Regions from separate parts of the Clostridioides sp. LIBA-2809 genome, predicted to be linked through region 1. Evidence: a T-box and tRNA genes for the amino acid it is inferred to sense, from the RefSeq annotation. Region 1 holds a T-box; the other holds one or more tRNA genes.
The links. A T-box is a leader RNA that pairs with one kind of tRNA and senses whether it is charged. The one in region 1 lies ahead of thrS (threonine--tRNA ligase), so its partner is inferred to be a tRNA-Thr.
Positions count from the first base shown of each region.

Region 2: it encodes a tRNA-Thr, which carries the amino acid that the T-box ahead of thrS (threonine--tRNA ligase) is inferred to sense. The anticodon was not compared.

Region 1 covers NZ_CP197004.1:601,038-616,540, forward strand. The annotation lists gene queG (tRNA epoxyqueuosine(34) reductase QueG) at 1-783, shown strand, start outside; gene ACTG44_RS03120 (Lon protease family protein) at 889-3,126, shown strand; gene nth (endonuclease III) at 3,324-4,355, shown strand; gene trmL (tRNA (uridine(34)/cytosine(34)/5-carboxymethylaminomethyluridine(34)-2'-O)-methyltransferase TrmL) at 4,552-5,022, shown strand; gene ACTG44_RS03135 (DegV family protein) at 5,057-5,902, shown strand; gene ACTG44_RS03140 (BMP family ABC transporter substrate-binding protein) at 6,173-7,177, shown strand; gene ACTG44_RS03145 (BMP family ABC transporter substrate-binding protein) at 7,217-8,347, shown strand; gene ACTG44_RS03150 (DUF6873 family GME fold protein) at 8,500-9,261, shown strand; gene ACTG44_RS03155 (putative sporulation protein YtxC) at 9,291-10,082, shown strand; gene ACTG44_RS03160 (DUF445 domain-containing protein) at 10,247-10,849, shown strand; T-box leader at 11,141-11,379, shown strand; gene thrS (threonine--tRNA ligase) at 11,443-13,362, shown strand; gene ACTG44_RS03170 (hypothetical protein) at 13,535-13,717, shown strand; gene ACTG44_RS03175 (DUF4097 family beta strand repeat-containing protein) at 13,920-14,957, opposite strand; gene ACTG44_RS03180 (permease prefix domain 1-containing protein) at 14,950-15,503, opposite strand, start outside.
Region 2 covers NZ_CP197004.1:27,616-43,118, forward strand. The annotation lists gene ACTG44_RS00140 (YbaB/EbfC family nucleoid-associated protein) at 1-136, shown strand, start outside; gene recR (recombination mediator RecR) at 149-748, shown strand; gene ACTG44_RS00150 (hypothetical protein) at 890-1,111, shown strand; gene ugtA (glycolipid MHDRG biosynthesis glycosyltransferase UgtA) at 1,180-2,385, opposite strand; rRNA gene ACTG44_RS00160 (16S ribosomal RNA) at 2,894-4,396, shown strand; rRNA gene ACTG44_RS00165 (23S ribosomal RNA) at 4,679-7,575, shown strand; rRNA gene rrf (5S ribosomal RNA) at 7,758-7,874, shown strand; tRNA gene ACTG44_RS00175 (tRNA-Asn) at 7,881-7,955, shown strand; tRNA gene ACTG44_RS00180 (tRNA-Leu) at 7,961-8,046, shown strand; tRNA gene ACTG44_RS00185 (tRNA-Met) at 8,062-8,137, shown strand; tRNA gene ACTG44_RS00190 (tRNA-Glu) at 8,153-8,227, shown strand; tRNA gene ACTG44_RS00195 (tRNA-Gly) at 8,237-8,310, shown strand; tRNA gene ACTG44_RS00200 (tRNA-Val) at 8,316-8,391, shown strand; tRNA gene ACTG44_RS00205 (tRNA-Asp) at 8,397-8,473, shown strand; tRNA gene ACTG44_RS00210 (tRNA-Thr) at 8,485-8,559, shown strand; tRNA gene ACTG44_RS00215 (tRNA-Tyr) at 8,574-8,658, shown strand; tRNA gene ACTG44_RS00220 (tRNA-Leu) at 8,669-8,752, shown strand; tRNA gene ACTG44_RS00225 (tRNA-Arg) at 8,783-8,859, shown strand; tRNA gene ACTG44_RS00230 (tRNA-Gln) at 8,867-8,942, shown strand; tRNA gene ACTG44_RS00235 (tRNA-Lys) at 8,952-9,024, shown strand; tRNA gene ACTG44_RS00240 (tRNA-Ser) at 9,041-9,129, shown strand; tRNA gene ACTG44_RS00245 (tRNA-Phe) at 9,133-9,208, shown strand; tRNA gene ACTG44_RS00250 (tRNA-Met) at 9,215-9,288, shown strand; tRNA gene ACTG44_RS00255 (tRNA-Ile) at 9,303-9,379, shown strand; tRNA gene ACTG44_RS00260 (tRNA-Pro) at 9,402-9,478, shown strand; tRNA gene ACTG44_RS00265 (tRNA-His) at 9,485-9,561, shown strand; tRNA gene ACTG44_RS00270 (tRNA-Lys) at 9,570-9,645, shown strand; tRNA gene ACTG44_RS00275 (tRNA-Cys) at 9,652-9,725, shown strand; tRNA gene ACTG44_RS00280 (tRNA-Asn) at 9,732-9,806, shown strand; tRNA gene ACTG44_RS00285 (tRNA-Leu) at 9,812-9,897, shown strand; tRNA gene ACTG44_RS00290 (tRNA-Met) at 9,913-9,988, shown strand; tRNA gene ACTG44_RS00295 (tRNA-Glu) at 10,004-10,078, shown strand; tRNA gene ACTG44_RS00300 (tRNA-Gly) at 10,088-10,161, shown strand; tRNA gene ACTG44_RS00305 (tRNA-Val) at 10,167-10,242, shown strand; tRNA gene ACTG44_RS00310 (tRNA-Asp) at 10,248-10,324, shown strand; tRNA gene ACTG44_RS00315 (tRNA-Thr) at 10,336-10,410, shown strand; tRNA gene ACTG44_RS00320 (tRNA-Tyr) at 10,425-10,509, shown strand; tRNA gene ACTG44_RS00325 (tRNA-Leu) at 10,519-10,602, shown strand; tRNA gene ACTG44_RS00330 (tRNA-Gly) at 10,627-10,701, shown strand; tRNA gene ACTG44_RS00335 (tRNA-Arg) at 10,726-10,802, shown strand; tRNA gene ACTG44_RS00340 (tRNA-Gln) at 10,812-10,887, shown strand; tRNA gene ACTG44_RS00345 (tRNA-Lys) at 10,896-10,971, shown strand; tRNA gene ACTG44_RS00350 (tRNA-Ser) at 10,974-11,062, shown strand; tRNA gene ACTG44_RS00355 (tRNA-Phe) at 11,066-11,141, shown strand; tRNA gene ACTG44_RS00360 (tRNA-Met) at 11,148-11,221, shown strand; tRNA gene ACTG44_RS00365 (tRNA-Ile) at 11,236-11,312, shown strand; tRNA gene ACTG44_RS00370 (tRNA-His) at 11,333-11,409, shown strand; tRNA gene ACTG44_RS00375 (tRNA-Lys) at 11,418-11,493, shown strand; tRNA gene ACTG44_RS00380 (tRNA-Cys) at 11,501-11,574, shown strand; tRNA gene ACTG44_RS00385 (tRNA-Arg) at 11,584-11,660, shown strand; tRNA gene ACTG44_RS00390 (tRNA-Val) at 11,673-11,748, shown strand; gene ACTG44_RS00395 (hypothetical protein) at 11,824-12,237, shown strand; gene ACTG44_RS00400 (pyruvate carboxylase) at 12,540-15,503, shown strand, end outside.

The sequences.
Region 1 (15,503 bases):
ATGGAAGAGCCAATAATTGAGAACAGAATTAACCCCAGAAATATAATGGAAGATGCTAATTCTATAATAGTATGTGCATTTCCATATCATATAAATAGACAAGAAAAGAATGAAAATTCAAATTTATCAAAATATTGTCATGGTAAGGACTATCATATTGTAGTAAAAGACTTTTTGCAACAAATTTGTGATTATATATCTGAAACGATAAAAGATTTTAAATACAAGATATTTGCTGATAATGGGCCACTAGTTGACAGATATTTAGCTTATTTATCAGGAATAGGATATTTTGGAATAAACAATAATATCATAACTGATGAATATGGTTCTTATGTATTTATAGGATATATAGTAAATAATTATAAATTTGAAGAAGATAAACCACTAGAAAAAAGTTGTTTTAAATGTGGTAAGTGTGTAAAATATTGTCCGGGAAATGCTATATTAGGAAATTATGATATGAATCCCAAGAAATGTTTATCATATATAACTCAAAAAAAAGGAGATTTGTCAGAGGAAGAAAAGGCTGTGTTAAAGAGTAATAAAAAAGTATTTGGGTGCGATATTTGTCAAGAAGTATGTCCACATAATGTTGGAATACCAACAACTCATATTTTGGAATTTAAAGAAAATATAATAGATTATTTGGATTATGATGAGGTACAAAATATTTCAAACAAAGAATTCAAAAGGAGATATGGGGATAGAGCCTTTAGTTGGAGAGGCAGAAATATAATAAAGAGAAATATGGAAATAATTTTAGATAAGTATAATGACTAATAATAAGAGTCTATTTCATATACTTTAATGTGAATTTACTTTAACACTTATTGTGTCAAAGTCATATTATATCATTAACGTTAAATATGAGGAGGTGGGGGAATATTGAAATATAACAATACATCTGAAATAAATCCACTAGATTGTATATTGGGTCAAGAAAGAGCCGTAGAAGCTATGGAATTAGGTTTAAGAATAAATAATCCAGCCTACAACATATACCTAGCTGGTGAATCTGGAACAGGAAAAAGTACTTATGCCTTAAAGGTTTTGAATGAATATGCATCCAAAAAAAATACACATAAAGATTGGTGCTATATATATAATTTTGAAAACCCTAGAGAGCCTATTATAGTTGAGTTAGAAAAAGGGTTTGGAAGAGAACTTAAGAAAGACATGGAGAAGTTAATTGAAAGTCTTTTAGAGGATTTTAAAAATGCATTTGAAAGTGAAAGTTTTGAAATAGAAAAAAATAAACTTTTGGATGAATATGAAATAGAAAAAGATATGTTGCTAAAACAAATTAAGAAATATGGAGAAGAAAAAGGGTTTAAATTAAAACAGAGTAAAATGGGAATAGTCTTTATACCTTTGAAAGAAGAGGAAGATGAAAGTGACATATCTGATGAAGAGTTTTATAAGGCAAAAAGAGAACTAGAAAATATGGCTATACAAGTCGTATATAAAATTAGAAATTTGGAAGAAATAGCTGAAAAAGCTGTCTTAGAGCTTGAAGAAGAGATAGCTAAACTTGTAGTAGAACCTCACATTAAAAGATTGTGTGAAAAATATGAAAATTATGATAAAATTCAAGTTTATTTGGAAAATATAAAGAAAGATATAATAGAATATATGTACTTATTCTATTTAGATGAAGATGAATTAAAAGATAAGTATGATAAAGAGCATTTTATTAAATATAAAATTAATCTATTTGTAGACAACGGAGGTGCAAAGAATAAAGAATCAGCACCTGTCATAGTAGAGATAAATCCAAGTCCTACAAATCTATTTGGAAAGGCAGAATACGATTATGCAAATGGCAATATAAAGACTGATTTTACAAAACTATTATCAGGAGCATTTCATAGGGCTAATGGTGGTTATTTAGTGATTTATGCAGACCAATTGTTAAAATATACGATGTCTTGGGAAATTCTTAAAAAGACTTTGCAGACAAAAAAAGTAATACTGGAAACACAGACAGCAATTAAGCCAGAAAATATGCCACTAAATGTAAAGTTAATATTGATTGGAAGTCACTATATATATGATATTTTATATAGATACGATGAAGATTTTGAAAAATATTTTAAAGTATTCGTGGATTTTGATAGCGAAATGGATAAGAACGAAGACAATGAAGAAGGCATTGCTAGATTTATAGCATCTCAGTGTGATAAGAATAATTTAAGACATTTTACTAAGGAAGCAGTTGATGAAGTTGTCAAATTTAGCACTAGATTGTCTGGTGATTTAGGAAAATTATCAACTAAGTTTAATAAAATAATGGAAGTTGTAATAGAAGGAAGTGCATATGCAGAATTTAGAAATTCAAGATATACAGAGCAGTGTGATGTTAAGAAAGCAATAAGTGAAAAGAAAAAAAGAATTAATAGAGTGGAAACACATATGGATGAATCAATTGAAAATGGCTTTACTTTAATAGAGACAGAGGGAAGAAAGGTTGGAGTAATAAATGGTCTATCAGTCTTAAGCACAGGAGAATATTCTTTTGGTAGAGCTTCAAGGATTACAGCAACCACTAGCCCAGGAAGTAAAGGCATAGTAAATATAGAAAGAGAAGTAAATATGAGTGGCTCTATACATAACAAGGGAGTGCTTATATTAGGTGGATACCTTTCTGAGAACTTTGCACAGGATTTAATAATGTCACTAAATGCTTATATTTGTTTTGAACAAAATTATGGTGGGATAGATGGAGATAGTGCATCTTCAGCAGAGTTATATGTACTATTATCATCTCTTAGTGGAGTATCAATTAAGCAGAATATTGCTGTTACAGGTTCTATAAATCAAAAGGGAGATATACAAGTAGTTGGTGGAATAAGTGAAAAAATAGAGGGATTTTATTCTATATGTAAAACTAAAGGATTAAATGGTGAGCAAGGTGTCATAATTCCTAAGAAGAATCAGAGAAATCTCGTTTTATCAGATGAGGTTAATGATGCAATACAAGATGGAAAATTTAAGATATATACAGTTGAAAGAGTAGAAGAGGCTATAGAGATATTGACGGATGTTAAATTTGAAGAAATAAAGAAATTAGTAAAAGAAAAATTAATATCCTTCAGTAAGATACAAACTGTGTCAAAAGAATAAGTTTATTGTAGAATTTAATGGGTATTTATGTATAATAAAAAGCAAGAACTTTAATAAGTTTTTGCTTTTTTTGTGAAATATCTGGAATTTAAATTTTTATTTTGTATGTTTTATATATTGATGTTTATTTTTTGTTGATATGATTAAACTATGTATAAATAGCGTCTTATAAATTAGTATTTTAAAGGGGGATAATTATGAAAAATGTAAATCTAAAAGAGAATGAAGAGATAAAAGATAATAAAGATATAAATGGGAAGAATCTAAAAGAGAAAGAAGATATAGATAAAAAAGACATAAATACGGTTGAAGCTAAAAAAGGAATGGATAAAACAATTAATAAAAAAGATAAGATAATTGATGAGAAAGATATAGAAAATTTTAGTGATATTGAAGAAGATAAAAAAACTGTGAAAGCAGTCAAAAAAAACACTAAAAAAAGTACTAAAGAAGGCACTAAAGAAAGTATCAAAAAAACTAACAAAAAAACCGAAACAGACGAAAAGGCAAAGAGTATTAATTCTAGTAAGAAAACACAAAAATCAAGTAAAGAAGCTAAAAGTAAATCTAAAAATAAGAATAAGTCAGTAAATGAAAAAGATGTAAATAAGATTTTAGATGAATTAGAAAAACTGTACCCAGATGCTACATGTGAGTTAAATTATGGGACAGCCTTTGAACTTTTAATAGCTACTATTCTATCAGCTCAGTGTACTGACGTAAGGGTAAACAAAGTTACATCAGAGTTGTTTAAAAAGTACAACACAGCAAGAGATTTTGCTGATTTGAGTATTGAAGAAATTAGTAAGGAGATAAAAAGCTGTGGTCTTTACAAAAGTAAATCTCAAAAAATAAAAGATACATCTGAACAACTATGTGAATTATATGATGGTGAAGTACCAGATAGTTTAGAAGAACTTGTAAAATTACCTGGTGTTGGAAGAAAAACAGCAGGAGTTGTACTTAGTAACGCCTTTAATCAACCAGCAATAGCAGTAGATACTCATGTATTTAGAGTTACCAATAGAATTGGAATAGTGGATGAGCCAAATCCTCAAAAAACAGAATTTGCACTTATGGAAGCCATACCAAAAGAAAGATGGTCACACTCACACCATGTATTAATTTTTCATGGAAGAAGAATGTGTAAAGCTAGAAATCCAGAATGTGGAGATTGCCCAATAAAAGAAGATTGTAATTATTATAAAGAAATTAATGAAATGAAATAACTTTTATCAAAGTAAGTTGTACAAGAGGGATTTTCTGATATAATAATACTTATGAAAATGTTAGATAGAAAACTATTATATATAGCTAAGTAAAAATTGTTATTAACATTATTATATATAATAGTATAATATTATTGTTATTCTGTTTATAAAATAAAGTTTAATAAATTAAGAGCAATACTTAGGGAGGATAAAAATGTCATTAAATATAGTATTAGTAGAACCAGAAATACCTCAAAATACAGGAAATATAATAAGAACTTGTGCAGCAACAGGTTCAACTTTACATTTGGTAAAGCCATTAGGTTTTTCATTAGATGATAAACACCTAAAAAGATGTGGGCTTGACTATTGGGATATAGCTGATATACAATATTACGATAGCTTTGAAGAATTACAAGAAAAGTATCCAAACAGCAAATACTTTTTTTCTACAACAAAGGCTAATCAGTCACATTCAGATGTGAAATATGAAGAAAATTGTTTTATAGTATTTGGCAAAGAAACAAAGGGATTACCAGAACCTTTGTTGAAAGCAAATATGGATACTTGTATTAGAGTACCTATGTTGGATGTTGAAAAAGCTAGGTCACTAAATTTATCAAATTCAGTTGCTATAGTAGTGTACGAAGCTTTAAGACAAATAGGATATCCTAATATGAGGTAATTTAGCAAGCCTAAATGAGAAAGGAGCATACTTGATGAAAAATCTAAAGATAATCTGTGACAGTTTATCGGACGTGCCAAAAGATTTGTTAGATAAATATGATATAGATATTGTCTCGTTAACAGTTATATTAGAGGAAAAAGAATACAAGGATAGAATCGATATATCTGGAGATGAATTTTATAAAAGGCTTAGAGAAGAAAATGTATATCCAAAAACTTCTCAAGCTACTTATGCCCAATTTAAAGAAATATTTGAGAAGTATACTAGTGAAGGTAGAGAGATACTTTATATAGCAGGTTCTGCCACAGCCACAGGGACGTATCAAAGTGCTGTAATGGCAAAGAATGATGTAGAAGGTAAAATATATACATACGATTCTAACTTGCTTTGTATGGGAACTGGTTTACTTGTAATAAAAGCAGGAGAACTTGCAAGTGAAGGGAAATCTATTGATGAAATATTGACTGTTTTGGATGAATTAAAAGAGAAAGCTTTTGTTATATTTTCAGTGGATACACTAGAATATTTACAAAAGGGAGGAAGAATATCATCTACTAAAGCAGCAATAGGAAGCATATTAAATATAAAACCTATCTTAGAGATAAAAGGTGGACTAGTTTCGCAAATATCTCAAGTAAGAGGAAAGAAGAATGTAATTTCTAAAATGATGGACTTGATAAAATCAAATTGTGGGGATGATTTATCAGACCAAATTGTGTATATAGGATATAGTGATGATTTTAAGGAAAAAGAACAATTATCTAAGGTTATGGAAGATGAATTAAGACCTAAAGAAATTAGATTTTTCCAAATTGGCGTGTGTATAGGTGCACATGCTGGTCCTGGTGTCACTGGTATCATATGTTTAAGAAAATAAATAATATTTTTTAAATGATTATTTGTTTTTTATTAGATTAAGATAAAATATTAAATATTGATATGCTAAATTGGATTTATTTTAGATAAAATTAAGTATTGATATATTGGATTTAGTTTTTAGGGAAGTGTGTAAATAGATAATAATCTATTGCACACTTTTTTATAGTAAGATTTATTGGAAAAATTTCAAAACATGATTGTAAATTGTATATAAAAGATTTGTAAATAGAATATAAAAATGTCATGAAGGTGTAAGGAGTGAAATTTGATGAGTTTAAAAAGAGTGTTGATATTGATATTAACCGTAGCAATGACAACTGGAATGTTGGTTGGGTGTAGCAATAATCCTGATAACAATTCTAATTCTAACAAAGATAATAAAAGTAATATAACTGACAAAAATAATTCAAAAAAATCTATATCTATGATACTAGACATTGAAGGAACAAACAATGAAGTTATGAATAATGCTGCTTTATTGGCATTAAACAATGCTCAAAAGAAACTTAATATAGATACAAATAAAGTGGAATCAGATGATTCGTCATCTTTTTCTAATAGCATAGACATTTTATGTAATGACAACCAAGATTTAATTATAGCTGTAGGAGCTAGATTTGCAAAACCATTGGAGAAAATAGCTAAAAAATATCCAAAGCAACAATTTGCAATTATAGACTATGAGTATGACAAGCAACCTTCTAATATAACTTCAATTTCTTATGAAGACCATAAATCTGGATATCTAGCAGGACTTATTGCTGGAAAGATGACTGAAAGTGATAAAGTTGGTTTCATAGGAGGAGAAAAGGGTTCTAGTAGAGATAAATTTGAAGCAGGTTTTAAAGAAGGTATTAAATTTTCTAACAGCAGTATAAAGGATGTTTCAGTTGAGTATGTGGATGTTTTTAAGGATAGTAAATCAGCTGAATCCATAGCTAAAAAAATGATGGATAATGGAGTAGATGTTATTTTCTCTACTACAGAAGATGACTCAAAAACTGTAATAAATGCAGTTAGAGCGAAAAATAAAAAAGTTATAGCTACTAATAAAGACCAACATGATTTGGCTCCAGAAAATGTTATAAGCTCTATTGTAAAAGATTTTGAAAATCCAACTTATAATTTGATACAAAGTTTTGTAAAGGGAAATTATAAAGGTGGAAAAGTTATAGAAAATACAGTTAAGTCTGGAAGTACTGGACTTGCGCCAAATAGCTCTCAAAATATTCCTCCAGATGTGTTAGAATATGTTAATAAGAACAATAAATAATTATAGAGACTTCAGGTTCTATATCAGGGAGTGAATTTTGTGAAAATAAAAAGGATATTGATGCTCTGCTTTGTTGTGGTGTTTACAATTTTTATATTAGCTATATGCAATTTTGACTTTGGGCTTAATAAAGTAAATAAAGCTAATTCTAATATAAATAGTGCTAAATCCAAACAGAGTGAGTCTAAAAGTGTATCAACCTCATCAAATAAAGATAAAGTAAATAAAGATAAATCAAATAACAAAAGTAATAATGAGGAAGATGAAATAAAAGATGATGATTCTTATGTGAGAAAAACTGTTGGAGTATTATTAGACACTGAAAATTTAAATAACGAATCATATAATAACAATGTACTATCAGCTCTAAAAAGAGCTGATGAAGATTTTGATATTAGAATAAAACTTGAGAAACCAAAGACTTATAAGAATTTTAAAGAAAGTATAGAAAAACTACATAAATCTGAGCCAGATTTGATAATAGCAGTTGGAGCTAGATTTGCAGAGGTAATAAAAGAAGAAGCTACTAAATATCCAAAACAACAATTTGCAATAGTTGACTATGCTTATAAAGTTCAACCATCTAATGTAATTTCAGTATCATTTCAAGATAATGCTACTGGATATTTAGCAGGTCTTATTGCAGGTAAAATGACTGATACTGGTAAAGTAGGTTTTATAGGAGGTGTTGAGGGTTCTAGTAGAGATAAGTATGAATCTGGATTTAGAAAAGGTCTTAAAACTTCAAATAAAAATGCTGAGTTATTAGTTAAATATTCAAATGTATTTGAAAATCCTGAATCAGCTAGAACTACTGCAAAAGAAATGAGAGATTCTGATAGAGATGTCGTATTCTCAGCTACAGAAGATGATAGTAAAAGAGCTATTCAGGTAGCAAGAGAAAATGGTGGTAAAGTTATAGCTATTAACAAAGACCAATATGATATGGCACCAAATAATGTAATAAGTTCAATAGTAAAAGATGTGGAACAACCAGTCTATGAATTAATAAAGAATGTTATAAAAGATGGTTTTCATGGAAGTAAAGTAATGGAGTTTAAAATAAAAGATGGAGAAATTGGATTGACTCCAAATAGTAGTAGAAATATACCACCAGATGTTTTAGAGTACATAAAAAAAGAGTATAACAAAGTGAAAGATACATATTAATTATTGTTTTAAAAGTTTATAAAAATGCACTTTTTAGGTGTAAGTTAATTATAGAAGAGTCTAATAATAGGTGTGTTAGCAGAAAAATTCTGCTACACACTTTATTTATTTCAAATAAAAAATTTATCAAAAAAAAGAAAAAGGAGTAAAAAATGGAATTTACAAGAGAGCCATTTATACTAGATGACGATTTGTGTCTAGCTTTGGTGGACAAAAGAATTAGTTATCTAATGGAAAATGAATTAAAATTAAGAAATATAGAGATAATAAAAACAATAGAATGTAAAGAATTATATGAAAGCATAAAATATCACCCAGATATATGTATTTGTAATTTAGGAAAAGGAGATATAATTGTTGCGCCGAATGTATATAATCAATACAAAGAGTTATTAAGTAGATATAAATTTAATATAATTAAGGGAGAAGCTAATTTATTAAATAGATACCCTTATGATATACCTTACAATATTGCTATAGTTGGTGACTATGCTATACACAACTTTAAGTACACTGACAGAGTAATATTAGATTATATTGAAAATAATAAACTTAAAAAGATAAATATAGAGCAGGGCTATTCTAAATGCTCAATCTGTATAGTAGATAGAACATCTATAATAACATCAGATAAAGGTATTTGGAAAAGCATGAAGAATACAGAAATAGAGTGTTTATTAATAGAAAAAGGTCATATAAATTTATTTGAGATGAATTATGGATTTATAGGTGGATGTACAGGGTTAATTTCTAAGGATAAACTAGCTTTTTGTGGAGATGTTAAAAAACATCCTGACTATGAACGTATAAAAAGTTTTGTAGAAAGCAAAAACAAGGAGATAGTTACACTTAGCTGTGAAAATTTACTAGATATAGGTTCTATAGTTCCTCTCATGACAAGAAAGGAGCGATAACTTTGGTTGAGAAGGATAATATTTCTTCTATGAAATTTTTGAGGAATAATAATGTAAACGATAGATTAATATATACGAATGACATTGTAGAAGTAGTAATAGATTCTGCAAAGCAAGAAGTATTAAATAAAAGAATACTTAATGGTACTAAAGATGAACAAAGAGCTCTAAATATTGATGAGATATCAACAGAAATAACTAGTATGATAATAAGTATAATGAAAGAGAAACTTTTAAAAGAATACATTCTAAAATGCTATGGGCGTACATATCCTGAAGATAAAAATAATATATACATATATTCACTAAACATATTTGCTAAAAAAGAGATTTTTATGAGAGAAACAGTATTTACAAGGGTGAGAAATTATATAGAGGAAAATGATTTTATAAATGTAGAAGGTTTTATCAGATTTAGAATGAGAGAATTTATGAAATATATTTCTGCTATAGGTGATATTGCAGTTGAGGAGTATTTAATAAAGAAAGACCAAGATGAGTTTATAAGAGTTTTAAAATACTTTATAGATACTCAAGAAGAAAAGATTGATTTGCTAAAAGTTCATATAATGGAAGATAATACATTTATTTTATACGATAAAAATGGAAACAAAATAGACAGTATAGATGATGAAGAAATCATAAATATGGTAATAAGAGAGAATTTAAACTACGAGGACTTTTTAATAAGTACCTTATTAACCTTATGCCCTAAAAAAATAGAAATATTAGATTTATTAAATAATAATTGTTCAAAAGAAATTATAGATACTGTAGAGGCAATTTTTGAAAATAAAGTTAGTATAATTATGGAGAATTAGGAGCTAAAGATATAAAACTAAAAAAATTCTTTTTAAATCGACACAAAAGACTTATAATTGTATATAAAGCTATAATATAGCTAGAGCTATTAACTATAAAAAACATCGACTGATTAAATGTAATATAGCTGACAAATATACAATTGATAAGGAGAAATTTTATAATGGATAATTTAATTAGGATACTGATATTAGCTGTTATTGGTGGATTTATAGGTTACGTTACAAATGTAGTTGCTATAAGACTAATATTTAGACCAATAGAGCCTATTAAAATACCTCTTTTAAATATAGAAATAGTAGGACTTATACCAAAGAGAAGAGCAGAAATAGCAGCAAATGTAGGAGAAATAATTCAAGAAGAATTTCTTTCTATGGACGAAATACTTGCAAATATCATTACTGACGAAGATAAGGAAGAAGTTGTAAGATACATAAAAGCAAGGGTAAAAATTATAATACATGAGAAAGTCTCATTTATACCGAGTGGCATAAAAAACATGATACAAGACTATCTAGGAGAGATAATTGAGTCTGAAGTTAAACAAAGTATAGATGAATTGAGTAAAAATATAATAAATAAAGCAAATGAACGTATAGATATACAAAAAATGGTCGAAGATAAGATTAATGAACTAGATTTATATGAATTAGAAGAGATAATAATAAGAATAGCTAAAAAAGAATTAAAGCATATAGAATTTTTAGGTCTTGTTTTAGGTTTTTTAATAGGTATAGTTCAAGGATTGGTTACTATATTTATTTAAATATACAATAATTAGCTATTGTATTTAAGTATACAAAAACTAAAAATTAACTTCAATAATAATTAATTTTAGTATTTATCTAGTCATATCTATCATGCATGTAGATATATTTTAAAAATTTAAAATTGGTGAAAATATTATAATATAACTATAAATCAAAAGATTAAACTAATATAAAAATATTAGAATATTGATTTACAGTTGATTAAGATGAAAAATAATGGGTAATTATTATATTACATTAATGTTGATTGATGTATAAGTATCTGTTATAATGAAAATATATTAAAAATTATAGCATTGAAGAGGAAGAGTAGATTAGAAACCATTCTCAGAGAATTTGGGTCTATGGCTGAGAGCCCATGTAATAGGTCTATTTGAAAACTACCTTGGAGCTGAGTTTATTAGCAGTATTTGTATTTATACTATATGTGAAAGTGCTCGGGTGACGACCTTATAGTCATCAAGAGGGTTGTATATACTTGTATACACCAACTTGGGTGGAACCGCGAATTAATATCGTCCCAAACATATTTGGGGCGATTTTTTATTACAAAAAATCTAAAAATTATTTCAATAAGGAGGAAAAAACAATGATTAAAGTTGCTTTAAAAGATGGCTCAATAAAAGAATTTGAAAGTGCTATTTCTGTTATGGATGTAGCAAAATCCATTAGCGAAGGATTAGCTAGAAATGTGGTAGCAGCATCTGTGAACGGAGAGGTTGTAGGTATGGACCACATTATAGATACTGATTGTAACTTAAATTTATTTAAGTTTGAAGATAAAGAAGGTAAAGAAGTTTTTAGACATACATCAGCACATATATTAGCTCAAGCTATAAAGAGACTTTACCCAGAAGCAAAACTTGCTATAGGGCCAAGTATAGAAAATGGATTCTACTATGATATAGATTTAGACCATAGATTGGTTCCAGAAGACTTAGAAAAAATAGAAGCTGAAATGAAAAAAATAGCTAAAGAAGATTTAAAAATAGAAAGATTTGAACTTCCTAGAAATGAAGCTCTAGAGCTTATGAAAAAACAGGGGGAAGACTATAAGGTAGAACTTATATCTGATTTACCTGAAAGTGAAATAATATCTTTCTACAAGCAAGGTGATTTTACTGATTTATGTAGAGGACCACATTTACCATCTACTAAAAAAGTTAAAGCTGTTAAATTACAAAGTGTTGCAGGTGCATACTGGCGTGGCGATGAAAAAAATAAGATGCTTCAAAGAATCTATGGAACTTCTTTTGAGAAAAACAAAGACTTAGAAGAGTACTTACATTTATTAGAAGAGGCTAAAAAGAGAGACCATAGAAAATTAGGTAAAGAATTAGGATTATTTATGATACCTGAAGAAGGTCCTGGATTCCCTATGTTTTTACCAAAAGGTATGGAACTTAAAAATGAATTATTAAAATTCTGGAGAGAAATACACAGAAAAGCTGGATATATTGAAATAGAATCTCCTATTATATTAAATAGAAAATTATGGGAGACTTCAGGTCACTGGTATCATTACAAAGAAAATATGTATACAGTTAAAATAGATGATGAAGATTATGCTATAAAACCTATGAACTGTCCTGGAGGATTAATTTACTATAATTCTCAATTACACTCATATAGAGATTTCCCAATGAGAGTTGCAGAGCTTGGTAGAGTTCATAGACATGAGTTATCTGGTGCATTACAAGGATTAATGAGAGTTAGAGCATTTACTCAAGACGATTCACATATATTCATGTTACCAGAGCAAATAAAGGATGAAATAAAAGGAGTAGCTAACCTAATAGATGGTATCTACAAAACTTTTGGATTTGAATATAACTTAGAGTTATCTACAAGACCAGAAGATTCTATGGGAAGCGAAGAAGAGTGGGAAGCAGCAGAAAATGGATTAAGAGAAGCTTTAGAAGAACTAGGTCTACCATATACTATAAATGAAGGTGATGGTGCATTCTATGGTCCTAAGATAGACTTCCATCTAAAAGACTGTTTAGGAAGAACTTGGCAATGTGGTACTATCCAATTAGATATGCAACTTCCAAGACAATTTGATAATACTTATATTGGACAAGATGGTGAAAAACATAGACCAGTTATGATTCATAGAGTTGCTTTTGGTAGTATAGAAAGATTTATAGGCATATTAATAGAGCATTATGCTGGTAAATTCCCAGTTTGGTTATCTCCAACTCAAGTTAAGATACTTCCTATATCTGATAAATTTATGGATTATGCAAATGAAGTTAAGAAAGAGTTATTTGATAAGGGTATAAGAGTTGAATTAGATGATAGAGCTGAAAAAATCGGATTTAAGATAAGAGAAGCTCAACTTGAAAAAGTTCCATACATGTTAATAGTAGGAGAAAAAGAAGTAGAGGAGAATAATGTTTCTGTTAGATCAAGAGATAAAGGTGAAATAGGTAGCATTAAATTAGATGAATTTATAGCTAGTATTTCAAAAGAAATTGAATCAAGAGAAAGTATTATTCAAAACTAATATTTAAGATATTGATAGATAATATAAGTTTAATCTATATGTTGATAGATATAAATTAAATTTATAAAAAGATAAGTATAATTAGAGGTACAGTTAATCATATTTTTATGATAATGTACCTCTAATTTTTTTGTTGTAGGTTAAATAATGTATTTATATGTCTGCTGATTTAATGGTGTATAAAAGATTCTCAAATAATGTATCTATAAAGGTTAATTTAAAGTTGTATAAAGTAGGTTTAATTGATATATCTATAAGTGTTAATTTAAAGTTGTATAAAATAGGTTTAATTAAAACTGGTGATTCTTTGAGAATAGATGCATATAAAGGATATGTTGAGATTATATGTAAATAGATTGGACTTAGTAGAGTATTATAGGTGAGACGTGTACTAGTGAAAATAAATGAGGAAACAAAAAATTATTATATCAAAACACTTCTATGAGTATTAGATTTATCAATAAATAATAAATCGACCATAGAAGTGTTTTGATTTTAATAATAAAAGTGTTTTTGCCATAATAATAGAAGTATTTTAGTCGTAATAATCATTTTATCTAATTCTTATTCTTTATAATAGTCAAATCTCCACTTGTAGTACTTACATATAAATTTGTAGTCCCATTTTTATAAGTGTATAAATCATCATGATGATTCAATTCGAAATCACTATCTAAGGAACCGGAAAGCTTATCAAGATTTAAAGTGAAGCCTGGATTATCAGGGATAGATAAATCAACATCTGCAGAAGTAGTCTCGAAATTTAGAGAAGACAACATTTTGTTAGATGTAATTTTTGCATCACCTGAAGTTGTTTCTGCTTCAATATCAGAAAGCGTTCCAGATACATTCATTTGTCCAGAAACTGTACTACAGATAAGACTTTTATTATTTATATCTTTTAAATTTATATCACCACTAGTTGTATCTAAATTTAAACTATCAATTTTACCAGAAAGTTGTATTTTACCAGATGTTGATGAAAATTTAGCATCTTTACTATCTAGTTTTGCTATATCAATATCACCACTAGTTGTATCTAAGTTTACTTTATTAATATTACCAGAAAGCTCTATTACGCCTGAAACCGTACTAGCTTCCATTACATTACCTTTTATGTAAGTACTATATATATCTGCTGAGGCAGTAGATAACGATATTTTATCATAAAGCTTATTAGGCAAATATAGTTCAAGTATTGTTGGTTTTGGAAGATTAATCCCTATAAAGAATTTTTTAGCTGAATTATCATCTATAGAAAGCGAATTTCCATCAACCTTTATTTTTGCAAGTTTTTTCTTTGAAAAATTAGAAGGAGTTTTTTGAATTAGTTTGATTTTATTAGAATCACTTTTCTTAATTCTAACTTCGCCTGAAATCCAGTCTACATCAATATCAGTTATTTTATCTGAAAAACTTTCACTTTTAGCTACTATATACTTATCATAGTTATATTCTGAATTTAAGTTCCTAAAAGAAAAATTAAAAGAATGTGAAACTATACTTCCAAAAAGAAGAAGGACAAATATGATAGAAAGTGATATTGCAATAATACTCCATATGAAAATCTTTGTCTTTATGAGTTTTTTATTCATGCTTATCATCCTCCTTTGATTCACTTAGTTGTATTATCCCTTTAATAATCTCAACACCAGCAGAACCTATTATGAAGAGTATCCACGAAAAAGACCAAATATCAAATAGCATACTTGTAATTAGATATATAGCAACTATTATAATCCAATATGCACTTATAAATGATTTGTAAGCTGGATTTATATCATCATAATTTGTCTTAAATTCTTTGAATTCTTTTGTTGAAGTATCATTGTATAGAACATAGTTTGGTTTTGTCATTTGATTATAGACTAGTAACCCTACACCAATCGCTATCAATATAAGCATTAAAAGAATAGCTAGAGTTGGTTCCATGCCAAAACTTACAATTGAGACTACAAATAGGAAAGGGCTTATTATAAAAATGGCAATTGCTATTGATGCTCTTAAGGCTCTTTTCTTTTTTTCCTCAATTAATTCAGGAGGTATAAAATATGGTTCTTTAACACTTTCAATTAACTCAGATAAATCGCCAATTCCTGAGATTACTGAATTATATGCTTCTTGTTCTGTTTTACCACATT
Region 2 (15,503 bases), 570 kb from region 1:
TGACCCAGATGATATAGAAATGCTACAAGATTTAGTTTTAAGTGCAATAAATCAAGCATTGAGAAATATTGATGATATACAAGCAAATCAAATGAATAAGGTAACTGGAGGTATGAATATACCAGGGTTATTCTAGTAGGTGATATTTATGCAAGTTTATACAGGTCCAATAACGAGACTTATAGAAGAATTTTCAAAGCTTCCCGGAGTGGGGAGAAAGACTGCTCAAAGATTGGCATTTCATATTATTAGTATGAATACTAATGATGTAGAAGCTTTATCTAAAGCGATTATAGATGCAAAAAGAGAAATAAGATATTGTTCAATTTGTTGTAATATAACAGATACAGATCCATGTAGTATGTGTTCAAATAAAAATAGGGACTCTAGTGTCATATGTGTTGTAGAAGATCCAAGAGATGTAGCAGCTATGGAGAGAACGAGAGAGTTTAAGGGTCATTATCATGTATTAAATGGAGTAATTTCTCCAATGGATGGAATTGGTCCAGATATGCTAAAAATAAAGGAACTTATACAAAGGCTTGGAAATCAAGAAGTTAAAGAAATAATAATGGCAACAAATCCTACTATTGAAGGAGAAGCCACAGCTATGTATATTGCTAGATTAGTAAAGCCAATGGGAATTAAAGTTACTAGGATAGCTCATGGTCTTCCTGTTGGAGGAGATTTAGAGTATGCAGATGAAGTTACAATATCAAAAGCATTAGAAGGTAGAAGAGAGATATAAAAATCGAGGTTAATACCTCGATTTTTGTAATTTTTTGGTGTTAATTTCAAATTAATTTTGATTTAGATTTGTTGAATAAATTTCTTCTGTATTGTATAATTTGTTGTATAAATCATTTAAAAATTTTGATAGGGGTGCAACATGAAACCAATTATGAACTTAGAAGAACATAATGCAATGAAAGAAAAAAGAGTTAAAAAAATGAAATCAAAAGATAAACCTAAATATGATGATTTTGATGATATAAACTTTTCTAATAAGAAAAAAACCAAGAAAAGTGTACGAAACAAAAATACTGAATTCAGAAATAATTATAAAAACTATCAGTATGATTATGAAGAAGACTTTTATGAACCAATTTAATATTAAATAATTAGAAAATAAAAAATCCCTAATAGATAATATATACTATAGGGATTTTATTTATTTTATTAATTAGAAATTATACTTAAAATCAAATTAGCTATATTTTGGGCTGAATTTGATTTTCTTATTGATTTAATATTTCTTTTTAACATTTCTAACCTACTTGGGTCATCTATTAAAACTTTTAATAATATTGATAAATTATACTTTTTTGTAGTTCTAAGTGCTGCACCACAATTAGATAAAAAATCTAGATTCTCTTCTTCTTGACCAGGTATATAATATGGAACTATCATAGGCACATCTTTTAAGAGTGCTTCAGTTGTAGTAAGACCACCAGGTTTACTTACCAAGACATCTATAGAAGCTAAAATATCATTCATTTTATTAGTATATCCAAGAACACATACATTTTTATTATGAGAACGAGACATAAGTTTTTTTTCGATTTTTTCTTTTAAACTTTCATTTCTACCAGTTATTACAAGTATCTGAAAATCTCTATCAGTATCTAATAGTTCATCTAATGTTTCTTTTATATTTCCAGCTCCAAAACTACCACCCATAAGTAAAACAGTCAATTTATCAGGAGATAAATTCAACTCAGAAAGAACAATTTCTTTATCTCTGTGAGAAAGAAATGATTTTTCAACAGGAATTCCAAAAGTTCTAATTTTACTAGGTTCAACCCCATCAAATACCAATAATTCTTTTACATATTCATGACCAACTATATAATAATCAATTTCGTTTTGTATCCATGTAGAATGCGTAGTATAATCAGTTAATACAGAAATAAGTGGAGGTACATTGATAGTATTTGTATGATGTTTATAAAAATACTCTGTATAAGTATTGGATTCATTATTATGTAAGTTAAAGTTTTTTTTCAATGTACTAAGTGCAATCATTGGAAAAGGATGCGTTCCTATAATCAAATCTGGCTTTGTGCTTCTAATAAGTTTTTTAAATTTTTTTGCCATAAATGTTATTATTAAATTGTCTTTAAATTCATTTTTTGATAAAAGATTCGTTTCAGATAATCTATATACACTTCCATATGCTTTGGGGGTATATATAGCAGACTTTTCATATCCTCTTGAAATTATCTTATCCATTGTGTTATTAACTAATTTTAAACTATCTATTATTTCACATTCAATTGGCTCTCCATCAAGTGTTTTGGAAGTAAGTTCTTCTTTAATAGCTAGAGCAGCTCTATTATGTCCACCACCAGTGGAAGCAGACATTATTAATACTTTTTTGCTCATAATAAAATCCTCCTAAAATGTAGCATAGTATTTGTATGATATTATATTTTGATATATATAAATTGTCATTGTAAATCAAATTATTAATAAATTATTTTTTAATATTAATCTAATACAAGATTACAAAAATTACAAGTGAAAGAAATGTAAATTAATCTTATAAAATATGTGCTATTATAAATATCCATTATAAATAAAAAATTTAATTATAGAATAAAAAGGAAAATTGAGCATAGAATATATATTAGTTTTATGAAATAAACACTTCTAAACAGTATTAAATTTAAAAATTTGAATATAAAAAATATATGATAAATAAAAAATTAAAAAAAATGAAAAATTATATTGACTTAGATAAATAAAGGTGATATAGTATTACTTGTCCTTGAAAAAAGGAAAAAGAAATAAACACGAACATTGAAAATTAAACAGTAGGTTAATTTATATTAAGAAACAAACCATAAAGCCAGATATTTTGATAACAATAGTATCTGAGCCTGATAAACTTTTATTTGAGAGTTTGATCCTGGCTCAGGATGAACGCTGGCGGCGTGCCTAACACATGCAAGTTGAGCGATTTACTTCGGTAAAGAGCGGCGGACGGGTGAGTAACGCGTGGGTAACCTACCCTGTACACACGGATAACATACCGAAAGGTATGCTAATACGGGATAACATATTTGAGAGGCATCTCTTAAATATCAAAGGTGAGCCAGTACAGGATGGACCCGCGTCTGATTAGCTAGTTGGTAAGGTAACGGCTTACCAAGGCGACGATCAGTAGCCGACCTGAGAGGGTGATCGGCCACATTGGAACTGAGACACGGTCCAAACTCCTACGGGAGGCAGCAGTGGGGAATATTGCACAATGGGCGAAAGCCTGATGCAGCAACGCCGCGTGAGTGATGAAGGCCTTCGGGTCGTAAAACTCTGTCCTCAAGGAAGATAATGACGGTACTTGAGGAGGAAGCCCCGGCTAACTACGTGCCAGCAGCCGCGGTAATACGTAGGGGGCTAGCGTTATCCGGATTTACTGGGCGTAAAGGGTGCGTAGGCGGTCTTTCAAGTCAGGAGTGAAAGGCTACGGCTCAACCGTAGTAAGCTCTTGAAACTGGGAGACTTGAGTGCAGGAGAGGAGAGTGGAATTCCTAGTGTAGCGGTGAAATGCGTAGATATTAGGAGGAACACCAGTTGCGAAGGCGGCTCTCTGGACTGTAACTGACGCTGAGGCACGAAAGCGTGGGGAGCAAACAGGATTAGATACCCTGGTAGTCCACGCTGTAAACGATGAGTACTAGGTGTCGGGGGTTACCCCCCTCGGTGCCGCAGCTAACGCATTAAGTACTCCGCCTGGGAAGTACGCTCGCAAGAGTGAAACTCAAAGGAATTGACGGGGACCCGCACAAGTAGCGGAGCATGTGGTTTAATTCGAAGCAACGCGAAGAACCTTACCTAAGCTTGACATCCCAATGACATCTCCTTAATCGGAGACTTCCCTTCGGGGACATTGGTGACAGGTGGTGCATGGTTGTCGTCAGCTCGTGTCGTGAGATGTTGGGTTAAGTCCCGCAACGAGCGCAACCCTTGTCTTTAGTTGCCATCATTAAGTTGGGCACTCTAGAGAGACTGCCAGGGATAACCTGGAGGAAGGTGGGGATGACGTCAAATCATCATGCCCCTTATGCTTAGGGCTACACACGTGCTACAATGGGTAGTACAGAGGGTTGCCAAGCCGTAAGGTGGAGCTAATCCCTTAAAGCTACTCTCAGTTCGGATTGTAGGCTGAAACTCGCCTACATGAAGCTGGAGTTACTAGTAATCGCAGATCAGAATGCTGCGGTGAATGCGTTCCCGGGTCTTGTACACACCGCCCGTCACACCACGGGAGTTGGAGACGCCCGAAGCCGATTATCTAACCTTTTGGAAGAAGTCGTCGAAGGTGGAATCAATAACTGGGGTGAAGTCGTAACAAGGTAGCCGTATCGGAAGGTGCGGCTGGATCACCTCCTTTCTAAGGAGAATTACCTACTGTTTAATTTTGAGGGTTCGTTTTTACGAATACTCAAAATTAGCACTTTAAGCAACAGAATAAACTGAGCGCATGCGAAGTTTGTTTGTTGGCGACGTGCGTTAGCACTTTAAGCAACGGGATTTATCCGTTGGCGCTGTGCGTTAGCACTTTGAAAACTGCATATATATTTAGTGATATGACATCTAATTTGTAATATATAAAGCTGATAACTTTTTAAAATTATCAAGTTGATAGACTTTAATCTATCAAACCTTTTTAACTGGTCAAGTTATTAAGGGTGCAGGGCGGATGCCTTGGCACTAGGAGCCGATGAAGGACGTGATAAGCTGCGATAAGCTTCGGGGAGTTGCACGTAAACTTTGATCCGAAGATTTCCGAATGAGGAAACTCACTTAGAGTAATGTCTAAGTATCATTAAGTGAATACATAGCTTAATGAGGGGAACTCAGGGAACTGAAACATCTAAGTACCTGAAGGAAGAGAAAGAAATTCGATTCCGTAAGTAGCGGCGAGCGAACGCGGAATAGCCCAAACCAATAAAGTTTTCTTTATTGGGGTTGCGGACATATCATAACGAAGAGGTATCGTAATTGAAGAGGTTTGGAAAGACCCACCACAGAAGGTAATAGTCCTGTATGTTAAACGAGAAGACTTCAGATATGATCCAGAGTACCACGGGACACGTGAAACCCTGTGGGAAGCAGGAGGGACCACCCTCCAAGGCTAAATACTACCTAGTGACCGATAGCGTATAGTACCGTGAGGGAAAGGTGAAAAGAACCCCGGGAGGGGAGTGAAATAGAACCTGAAACCCTGCACTTACAAGCTGTGGAAGCACATTTCTTGTGTGACCGCGTACTTTTTGTAGAACGGGCCAACGAGTTACGTTAAGTAGCAAGGTTAAGCACTTAAGGTGTGGAGCCGTAGCGAAAGCGAGTTTTAACTGAGCGTTCAGTTACTTGACGTAGACCCGAAACCGGGCGACCTACCCATGAGCAGGATGAAGCGAAAGTAAAATTTCGTGGAGGTCCGAACCCACGAGCGTTGAAAAGCTCGGGGATGACTTGTGGGTAGCGGTGAAATTCCAATCGAGCCCGGAGATAGCTGGTTCTCCCCGAAATAGCTTTAGGGCTAGCCTCAAGGTGAGAGATACGGAGGTAGAGCACTGAATGTCCTAGGGGGTATTGCACCTACCGAAGACTATCAAACTCCGAATGCCGTCATCTTATACTTGGGAGTCAGACTGTGGGTGATAAGATTCATAGTCGAAAGGGCAACAGCCCAGATCGTCAGCTAAGGTCCCTAAATGTAAGTTAAGTGGTAAAGGATGTGGGATTGCACAGACAACCAGGATGTTGGCTTAGAAGCAGCCACTCATTCAAAGAGTGCGTAATAGCTCACTGGTCGAGTGATCCTGCGCCGAAGATTTCCGGGGCTAAAACTTACTACCGAAGCTACGGCATCATTATGATGGGTAGGGGAGCTTCCCATACGGGTTGAAGCATGACCGTAAGGACATGTGGACAGTATGGGAGTGAGAATGTTGGCATGAGTAGCGAGATGTGGGTGAGAATCCCACAGGCCGTAAACCCAAGGTTTCCAGGGGAAGGTTCGTCCGCCCTGGGTTAGTCGGGACCTAAGCTGAGGCCGAAAGGCGTAGGTGATGGACAACAGGTTGATATTCCTGTACTACCGATAACCGTTTGAGAGATGGGATGACACAGTAGGATAAGCTAAGCACACTGTTGGTTATGTGTGCCCAAGCATTGAGGCAGTCAGAGTAGGTAAATCCGCTTTGATAATGCTGGGATGTGATGGGGAGCGAAATTTAGTAGCGAAGTAGCTGATTTCACACTGTCAAGAAAAGTCTCTATCGAGGTTAAAGGTACCCGTACCGCAAACCGACACAGGTGGGTGAGGAGAGTATCCTAAGGCCCGCGAGAGAACTGTTGTTAAGGAACTCGGCAAAATGACCCCGTAACTTAGGGATAAGGGGTGCCACCATCCGGTGGCCGCAGAGAATAGGCCCAAGCGACTGTTTACCAAAAACATAGGTTTCTGCTAAGTCGCAAGACGATGTATAGGAGCTGACGCCTGCCCGGTGCTGGAAGGTTAAGGGGATCTGTTAGAGCAATCGAAGCAGTGAACTTAAGCCCCAGTAAACGGCGGCCGTAACTATAACGGTCCTAAGGTAGCGAAATTCCTTGTCGGGTAAGTTCCGACCCGCACGAAAGGCGTAACGATTTGGGCACTGTCTCAACAACAGACTCGGTGAAATTGTAATTCCGGTGAAGATGCCGGATACCTGCGACAGGACGGAAAGACCCCATGGAGCTTTACTGTAGCTTGACATTGGGTCTTGGTACTACATGTACAGGATAGGTGGGAGGCTTTGAAACCAGGACGCCAGTTTTGGCGGAGCCATCCTTGGGATACCACCCTTGTAGTACTGGGACTCTAACCATAGGCCATGAATCTGGTCTTGGGACACTGTCAGGTGGGCAGTTTGACTGGGGCGGTCGCCTCCCAAAAGGTAACGGAGGCGCTCAAAGGTTCTCTCAGTACGGTCGGAAATCGTACGTAGAGTGTAAAGGCAAAAGAGAGCTTGATTGCAAGACATACAGGTCGAGCAAGGATGAAAATCGGACTTAGTGATCCGGTGGTTCTGCGTGGAAGGGCCATCGCTCAACGGATAAAAGCTACCCTGGGGATAACAGGCTTATCTCCCCCAAGAGTCCACATCGACGGGGAGGTTTGGCACCTCGATGTCGGCTCATCACATCCTGGGGCTGTAGTAGGTCCCAAGGGTTGGGCTGTTCGCCCATTAAAGTGGTACGCGAGCTGGGTTCAGAACGTCGTGAGACAGTTCGGTCCCTATCCGTCGCAGGCGTAGGAAATTTGAGAAGACCTGTCCTTAGTACGAGAGGACCGGGATGGACGTACCTCTGGTGTACCAGTTGTTCTGCCAAGGGCATGGCTGGGTAGCTATGTACGGAATGGATAAGCGCTGAAAGCATCTAAGCGCGAAGCCAACTTCAAGATAAGATTTCCCACCGCAAGGGTAAGACCCCAGAAAGACTATCTGGTTGATAGGTCGAAGGTGTAAGTGCAGCAATGTATTTAGCTTATCGATACTAATAGGTCGAGGACTTGACCAAATTATTTGATGTTCATTCAGTAAAATATATGTGTAGTTTTTAGAGTGTTAACTCTATGTAAAGTACTAACTTCAATTAATATGGTATATATCATAAAAAACAATTACTATTTAGTACTTTAAAACTATTGACATTTAAAAATAAAGATGTTAATATAATACTTGTCTTATAAATAGGCAATATGTGGTTATAATAGCAAAGAGGATACACCTGTTCCCATTCCGAACACAGAAGTTAAGCTCTTTAGCGCTGATGGTACTTGGTGGGAAACTGCCTGGGAGAGTAGGACATAGCCACGTGGATATTCCAAGGTAGCTCAACGGTGGAGCAACCGGCTGTTAACCGGTAGGCTGTGGGTTCGAGCCCCACCCTTGGAGCCAAAAAAGCCGAAGTGGCGGAACTGGCAGACGCACAGGACTTAAAATCCTGCGGGACTTACCTCTCGTACCGGTTCGATTCCGGTCTTCGGCACTTATAAAACAATATCGCGGAGTGGAGCAGTTGGCAGCTCGTCGGGCTCATAACCCGAAGGTCGTAGGTTCGAGTCCTGCCTCCGCAACCATTAAAATATTAAAATGGCTCGTTGGTCAAGAGGTTAAGACACCGCCCTTTCACGGCGGTAACAGGGGTTCAATTCCCCTACGAGTCACCAATTAAATATGCGGGTGTAGCTCAATGGTAGAGTTCTGGCCTTCCAAGCCAGCTGTGAGGGTTCGATCCCCTTCACCCGCTCCAAAAATGGGACCATAGCTCAGCTGGGAGAGCACCTGCCTTACAAGCAGGGGGTCACAGGTTCGAGCCCTGTTGGTCCCACCATTTGCGGCCTGGTAGTTCAGTTGGTTAGAATGCCAGCCTGTCACGCTGGAGGTCGAGGGTTCGAACCCCTTCCAGGTCGCCAAAACAAAAAATGCTGGTGTGGCTCAACGGTAGAGCAGCTGACTTGTAATCAGCAGGTTGTAGGTTCGATTCCTATCACCAGCTCCATGTAAAATTAATACGGAGGATTTCCCGAGCGGCCAAAGGGGGCAGACTGTAAATCTGTTGTCATCGACTTCGGTGGTTCGAATCCACCATCCTCCACCAAAAAAAATGCGCGGATGTGGCGGAATTGGCAGACGCACTAGACTTAGGATCTAGCGCCATTGGCGTGGGGGTTCGACTCCCTTCATCCGCACCATTTTTATTTAATTTGTACATATATAATTGTGGGTGCATAGCTCAGCTGGATAGAGCAACGCCCTTCTAAGGCGTGTGTCCGGGGTTCGAATCCCTGTGCGCTCACCACATATATTGGGGATTAGCCAAGTCGGTAAGGCACATGACTTTGACTCATGTATGCGTAGGTTCGAGTCCTGCATCCCCAGCCATTAAAATTAGGTTCATTAGCTCAGCTGGCAGAGCACCTGACTCTTAATCAGGGTGTCCCGAGTTCGATCCTCGGATGAATCATTGTGAAGTAGAATATGGAGAGGTGTCCGAGTGGTTTAAGGAGCTGGTCTTGAAAACCAGTGACTTCGAAAGGGGCCGTGGGTTCGAATCCCACCCTCTCCGCCAAATGCCCAGATAGCTCAGTCGGTAGAGCAGGGGACTGAAAATCCCCGTGTCGGTGGTTCGATTCCGCCTCTGGGCACCAAAATATGGCGGTATAGCTTAGTTGGCTAGAGCGTTCGGTTCATACCCGAAAGGTCATAGGTTCGACTCCTATTACCGCTACTAAAATTTAATGTGGGCCATTAGCTCAGTTGGTTAGAGCGCCCGGCTCATAACCGGTAGGTCTGGGGTTCGAGTCCCTGATGGCCCACCACATTAAATTAAGCAAATAACTTCGAGGTGTAGCGCAGTTTGGTAGCGCACATGGTTTGGGACCATGGGGCCGGGGGTTCGAGTCCCTTCACCTCGACCAATTAAGGTGGGTATAGCTCAGTTGGTTAGAGCGCCAGATTGTGGCTCTGGAGGTCGTGAGTTCGACTCTCATTATCCACCCCAACTAATATGGTCTATTAGCTCAGTCGGTAGAGCACCTGACTTTTAATCAGGGTGTCCCGCGTTCGAGTCGCGGATAGATCACCAAAAGGCGGCGACATAGCCAAGTGGTAAGGCAGTGGACTGCAACTCCTTGATCCCCAGTTCGAATCTGGGTGTCGCCTCCAATATATTCCAAGGTAGCTCAACGGTGGAGCAACCGGCTGTTAACCGGTAGGCTGTGGGTTCGAGCCCCACCCTTGGAGCCAAAAAAGCCGAAGTGGCGGAACTGGCAGACGCACAGGACTTAAAATCCTGCGGGACTTACCTCTCGTACCGGTTCGATTCCGGTCTTCGGCACTTATAAAACAATATCGCGGAGTGGAGCAGTTGGCAGCTCGTCGGGCTCATAACCCGAAGGTCGTAGGTTCGAGTCCTGCCTCCGCAACCATTAAAATATTAAAATGGCTCGTTGGTCAAGAGGTTAAGACACCGCCCTTTCACGGCGGTAACAGGGGTTCAATTCCCCTACGAGTCACCAATTAAATATGCGGGTGTAGCTCAATGGTAGAGTTCTGGCCTTCCAAGCCAGCTGTGAGGGTTCGATCCCCTTCACCCGCTCCAAAAATGGGACCATAGCTCAGCTGGGAGAGCACCTGCCTTACAAGCAGGGGGTCACAGGTTCGAGCCCTGTTGGTCCCACCATTTGCGGCCTGGTAGTTCAGTTGGTTAGAATGCCAGCCTGTCACGCTGGAGGTCGAGGGTTCGAACCCCTTCCAGGTCGCCAAAACAAAAAATGCTGGTGTGGCTCAACGGTAGAGCAGCTGACTTGTAATCAGCAGGTTGTAGGTTCGATTCCTATCACCAGCTCCATGTAAAATTAATACGGAGGATTTCCCGAGCGGCCAAAGGGGGCAGACTGTAAATCTGTTGTCATCGACTTCGGTGGTTCGAATCCACCATCCTCCACCAAAAAAATGCGCGGATGTGGCGGAATTGGCAGACGCACTAGACTTAGGATCTAGCGCCATTGGCGTGGGGGTTCGACTCCCTTCATCCGCACCATTTTTTATTCAATTTAATAAACGAGCGGGAATAGTTCAGTGGTAGAGCGCAACCTTGCCAAGGTTGAAGTCGCGAGTTCGAATCTCGTTTCCCGCTCCAAATTTTGTGTTTATATTGTAATGTGGGTGCATAGCTCAGCTGGATAGAGCAACGCCCTTCTAAGGCGTGTGTCCGGGGTTCGAATCCCTGTGCGCTCACCACATATATATTGGGGATTAGCCAAGTCGGTAAGGCACATGACTTTGACTCATGTATGCGTAGGTTCGAGTCCTGCATCCCCAGCCAAATAACATGGTCTATTAGCTCAGTCGGTAGAGCACCTGACTTTTAATCAGGGTGTCCCGCGTTCGAGTCGCGGATAGATCACCAATGGAGAGGTGTCCGAGTGGTTTAAGGAGCTGGTCTTGAAAACCAGTGACTTCGAAAGGGGCCGTGGGTTCGAATCCCACCCTCTCCGCCAGATGCCCAGATAGCTCAGTCGGTAGAGCAGGGGACTGAAAATCCCCGTGTCGGTGGTTCGATTCCGCCTCTGGGCACCAAAGTATGGCGGTATAGCTTAGTTGGCTAGAGCGTTCGGTTCATACCCGAAAGGTCATAGGTTCGACTCCTATTACCGCTACTAAAATTTAATGTGGGCCATTAGCTCAGTTGGTTAGAGCGCCCGGCTCATAACCGGTAGGTCTGGGGTTCGAGTCCCTGATGGCCCACCACATTAAATTATGAATACATGGTGGGTATAGCTCAGTTGGTTAGAGCGCCAGATTGTGGCTCTGGAGGTCGTGAGTTCGACTCTCATTATCCACCCCAACTAATATGGTCTATTAGCTCAGTCGGTAGAGCACCTGACTTTTAATCAGGGTGTCCCGCGTTCGAGTCGCGGATAGATCACCAAAAAGGTGGCGACATAGCCAAGTGGTAAGGCAGTGGACTGCAACTCCTTGATCCCCAGTTCGAATCTGGGTGTCGCCTCCAATAAAACATGCGCTCATAGCTCAACTGGATAGAGTGTCTGACTACGAATCAGAAGGTTAGGGGTTCGAGTCCCTTTGGGCGCACCATATAAACATCGAGGGATTATAGCTCAGCTGGGAGAGCACCTGCCTTACAAGCAGGGGGTCACAGGTTCGAGCCCTGTTAATCCCACCAGTGCAAACCTCTAGTAATTTTACTAGAGGTTTTATTTTTGATTAAAAAAGTTTTTATATTTAGGAGGTAAGAAACTTGTATATAATAATAGGAAATGAAATAGTTGATAGCGAAGAACTAAAATTAACTATAGATAAAAATAGCAAATTTAAAGTTGAAAAAGATTTAAGTAAAAGTACAAAAAGGGAAGATGTAATTGCATATCAGTTGAGTATAGATTTGAATTACTTAGATACTATTATAAGCGAACAATATGATTCTGTTAACTTATCTGATGAAGAAAAATTTGATGAATATATGACTTTATCTGATGAACTTGCACTAGATTTAGAAGAATTTATGCCAAAATACACAATAATAAATGCTAGAGCATATAAATTAGATGAGGTAGATGGAGTCGTAAAAATAATCTTGGCTATAGCTTATGCGGATTTAGGTCATTTAAAACTTTCAGATGTAGTGAAGAGGGTATCTAGACAAATAGATTAGGGTATGAACGATATTAAAAAAATATATAAAATCTTACGTAAAGATGAAAATAATTATGTAAACATAAGAAAAAACAGTATAAAATCAAGTCAATTGTAGAAATTTTCACATAAATTTGCCTGAAATTCCATAAAAAATGCCTTAATTTTAGTGAGGTAAATTGAGTTTACACAGTCTAAAAATTACTTATATTTATAAATTTATCTTATTAATTAAGGAACTTGCTTAAACATCTTCAAAAATAAAGTATTTTAGTCTATAATCTTTAATATTACACAAACAATAAAGGAGAAGAATAGAGTATGCTTAAAAAGTTTAATAAAATACTAGTAGCTAATAGAGGCGAAATAGCTATAAGAATATTTAGAGCCTGTTCAGAATTGGGGATAAAAAGTGTTGGTATATATAGTAAAGAAGATAAATATGGATTATTTAGAACAAAAGCAGACGAATCATATTTGATAGGGGAAGGCAAAGGGCCAATAGATGCGTATCTAGACATGGATGGGATAATTGACTTGGCGAAGAGAAAAAAAGTTGACGCGATACATCCAGGATATGGTTTTCTAGCAGAGAATGCAGAGTTTGCTCGTAAATGTGAAGAGAATGGAATTACTTTTATAGGGCCATCATCTAAAGTAATGAATATGATGGGAGATAAGATAAACTCTAAGAAAATCGCAAAAGAAGTTAATGTTCAAACTATACCAGGTGTAGAAAAAGCAATAAAGAGTACTGAAGAAGCAAAAGAAGTTGCAAATAAAATAGGTTATCCTGTTATGATAAAAGCATCTAATGGTGGTGGCGGTAGAGGGATGAGAATTGTACACCGCGAAGAAGACTTAGAGATTGAATATGAAACTGCTTGTAGCGAATCAAGAAAAGCTTTTGGAGAGGATATCATATTTATAGAAAAATATATAGCTGATCCAAAACATATAGAAGTTCAAATATTAGGAGATAACTATGGAAATATAGTTCACTTGTACGAAAGAGACTGTTCAGTTCAAAGAAGACATCAAAAAATAATAGAATATGCACCAGCTTTTTCATTAGATGATAAAGTAAGACAAGAAATATGTGAAGATGCAGTCAAATTATCAAAGCATGTAGGCTATGCTAATGCAGGAACATTAGAATTCTTAGTAGATGCAAATGGCGGACATTATTTTATAGAGATGAACACAAGAGTACAGGTTGAACATACTGTAACAGAGATGGTTACAGGAATAGATATAGTTCAAAGTCAAATACTAATAGCTCAAGGTTATAGTTTAGATAGTGAAGAAATCAATATAAAATCACAAGATGATGTAGAAATAAGAGGGTATTCTATTCAATGTAGAATAACTACAGAAGACCCTAAGAATAAATTCATGCCTGATACAGGGAAAATTCAAGTGTATAGAACTGGTTCAGGATTTGGTATAAGACTAGATGGTGGAAATGGATTTACAGGTGCAAATATAAGTCCTCACTATGATAGTTTACTAGTTAAAACAATTTCTTGGGATAGAACATTCCAAGGAGCAATAAATAAAACTATAAGATCAGTAAAAGAGCTTAGAGTTAGAGGAGTTAAAACTAATGTAGGATTCTTAGTTAATGTTTTAAATAATCCTATATTCTCAAATGGTAAATGTAGCACTAAGTTTATAGATGAAAATCCAGATTTATTTGAAATAACAGAAAGTAAAGACAGAGGAACAAAATTACTTCAATTCATAGGGGATGTAATTGTAAATGATAATGCTTGTAAAGAAAAACCATTATTTGATGCATTACATGACCCAAGAATGGATAAAGATGGCTCAAAGGCAGAAGGAAGTAAAATACTTTTTGATAAGTTAGGTAAATCTGCATATATAGAAAAGATAAAAAATGATAAGAAATTATTGCTAACAGATACAACAATGAGAGATGCACATCAATCATTATTAGCAACAAGAATAAGAACATATGATTTATTAAAAGCTGCTCAGCCAACAGAAAAATATCAAAAAGATTTATTCTCACTTGAAATGTGGGGTGGAGCTACTTATGATGTTGCATATAGATTTTTAAAAGAATCACCTTGGCGTAGATTACAAAAGCTAAGAGAAGAAATACCAAGTATAATGTTCCAAATGTTGCTTAGAGCATCAAATGGAGTTGGATATAAAAATTATCCAGATAATGTAATAGAAGAATTTACAAAAGAATCTGCTAAACAAGGTATAGATGTATTTAGAATATTTGACTCATTAAACTGGGTTGAAAATATGAAGCCATCTATAAATACAGCTTTAGAAACTGGAAAAATTGTTGAAGCAACTATGTGTTATACAGGTGATATACTAGATAAAACTAAAACTAAATATAATCTAGAATATTATATTAAGATGGCACAAGAATTAGAAAGTTTAGGAGCAGATATAATAGCAATAAAAGATATGTCAGGACTTCTTAAACCATATTCAGCTTACACTCTAGTTAAAGAGTTAAAGAAAAATATAAAAGCACCAATACATTTACACACTCATGATACAAGTGGAAATGGTGTAGCAACTTGTTTAATGGCATCAGAAGCTGGAGTAGATATAATTGATGCTGCATTAGAATCTATGGCAGGACTTACAAGTCAACCATCACTTAATGCTATAGTAGAGGCTCTTAAAAATACAGAAAGAGATACAGGTATAGATTTATTTGGATATGATGAGTTAGGAAAATATTATAAGGACTTAAGAAAAGTTTATAGCAAATTTGAAAGTGACTTAACTAACTCTTGTGCAGAAATATATAATTTTGAAATACCAGGTGGTCAATATACAAACTTAAAACCTCAAGCTGATAGTTTAGGATTAGTTAATAGATTTGACGAAGTTAAAGAAAAATATAAAGAAGCTAATGAAGTTGTAGGGGATATAATAAAAGTAACTCCATCTTCAAAGGTTGTAGGAGACTTAGCTATCTTTATGACTAAAAATAAATTAGATAAAGACAATATAATTGAAGAAGGTAAAAACTTATCATTCCCAGATTCTGTTGTGGACTACTGTAAAGGTATGATTGGTCAACCAGAAGGTGGAATACCAAAAGATTTACAAGAAGTAGTTTTAAAAGGCGAAGAAGCTATTACAGTAAGACCTGGTTCATTATTACCAGCAGAAGATTTTGATGAAATAGCTAAATATCTAGATGAAAAATATGACATAAATGCTAATATAAGAAATGTTATAAGTTATGCTTTATATCCAAAAGTTTATGAGGATTATATCAAACAT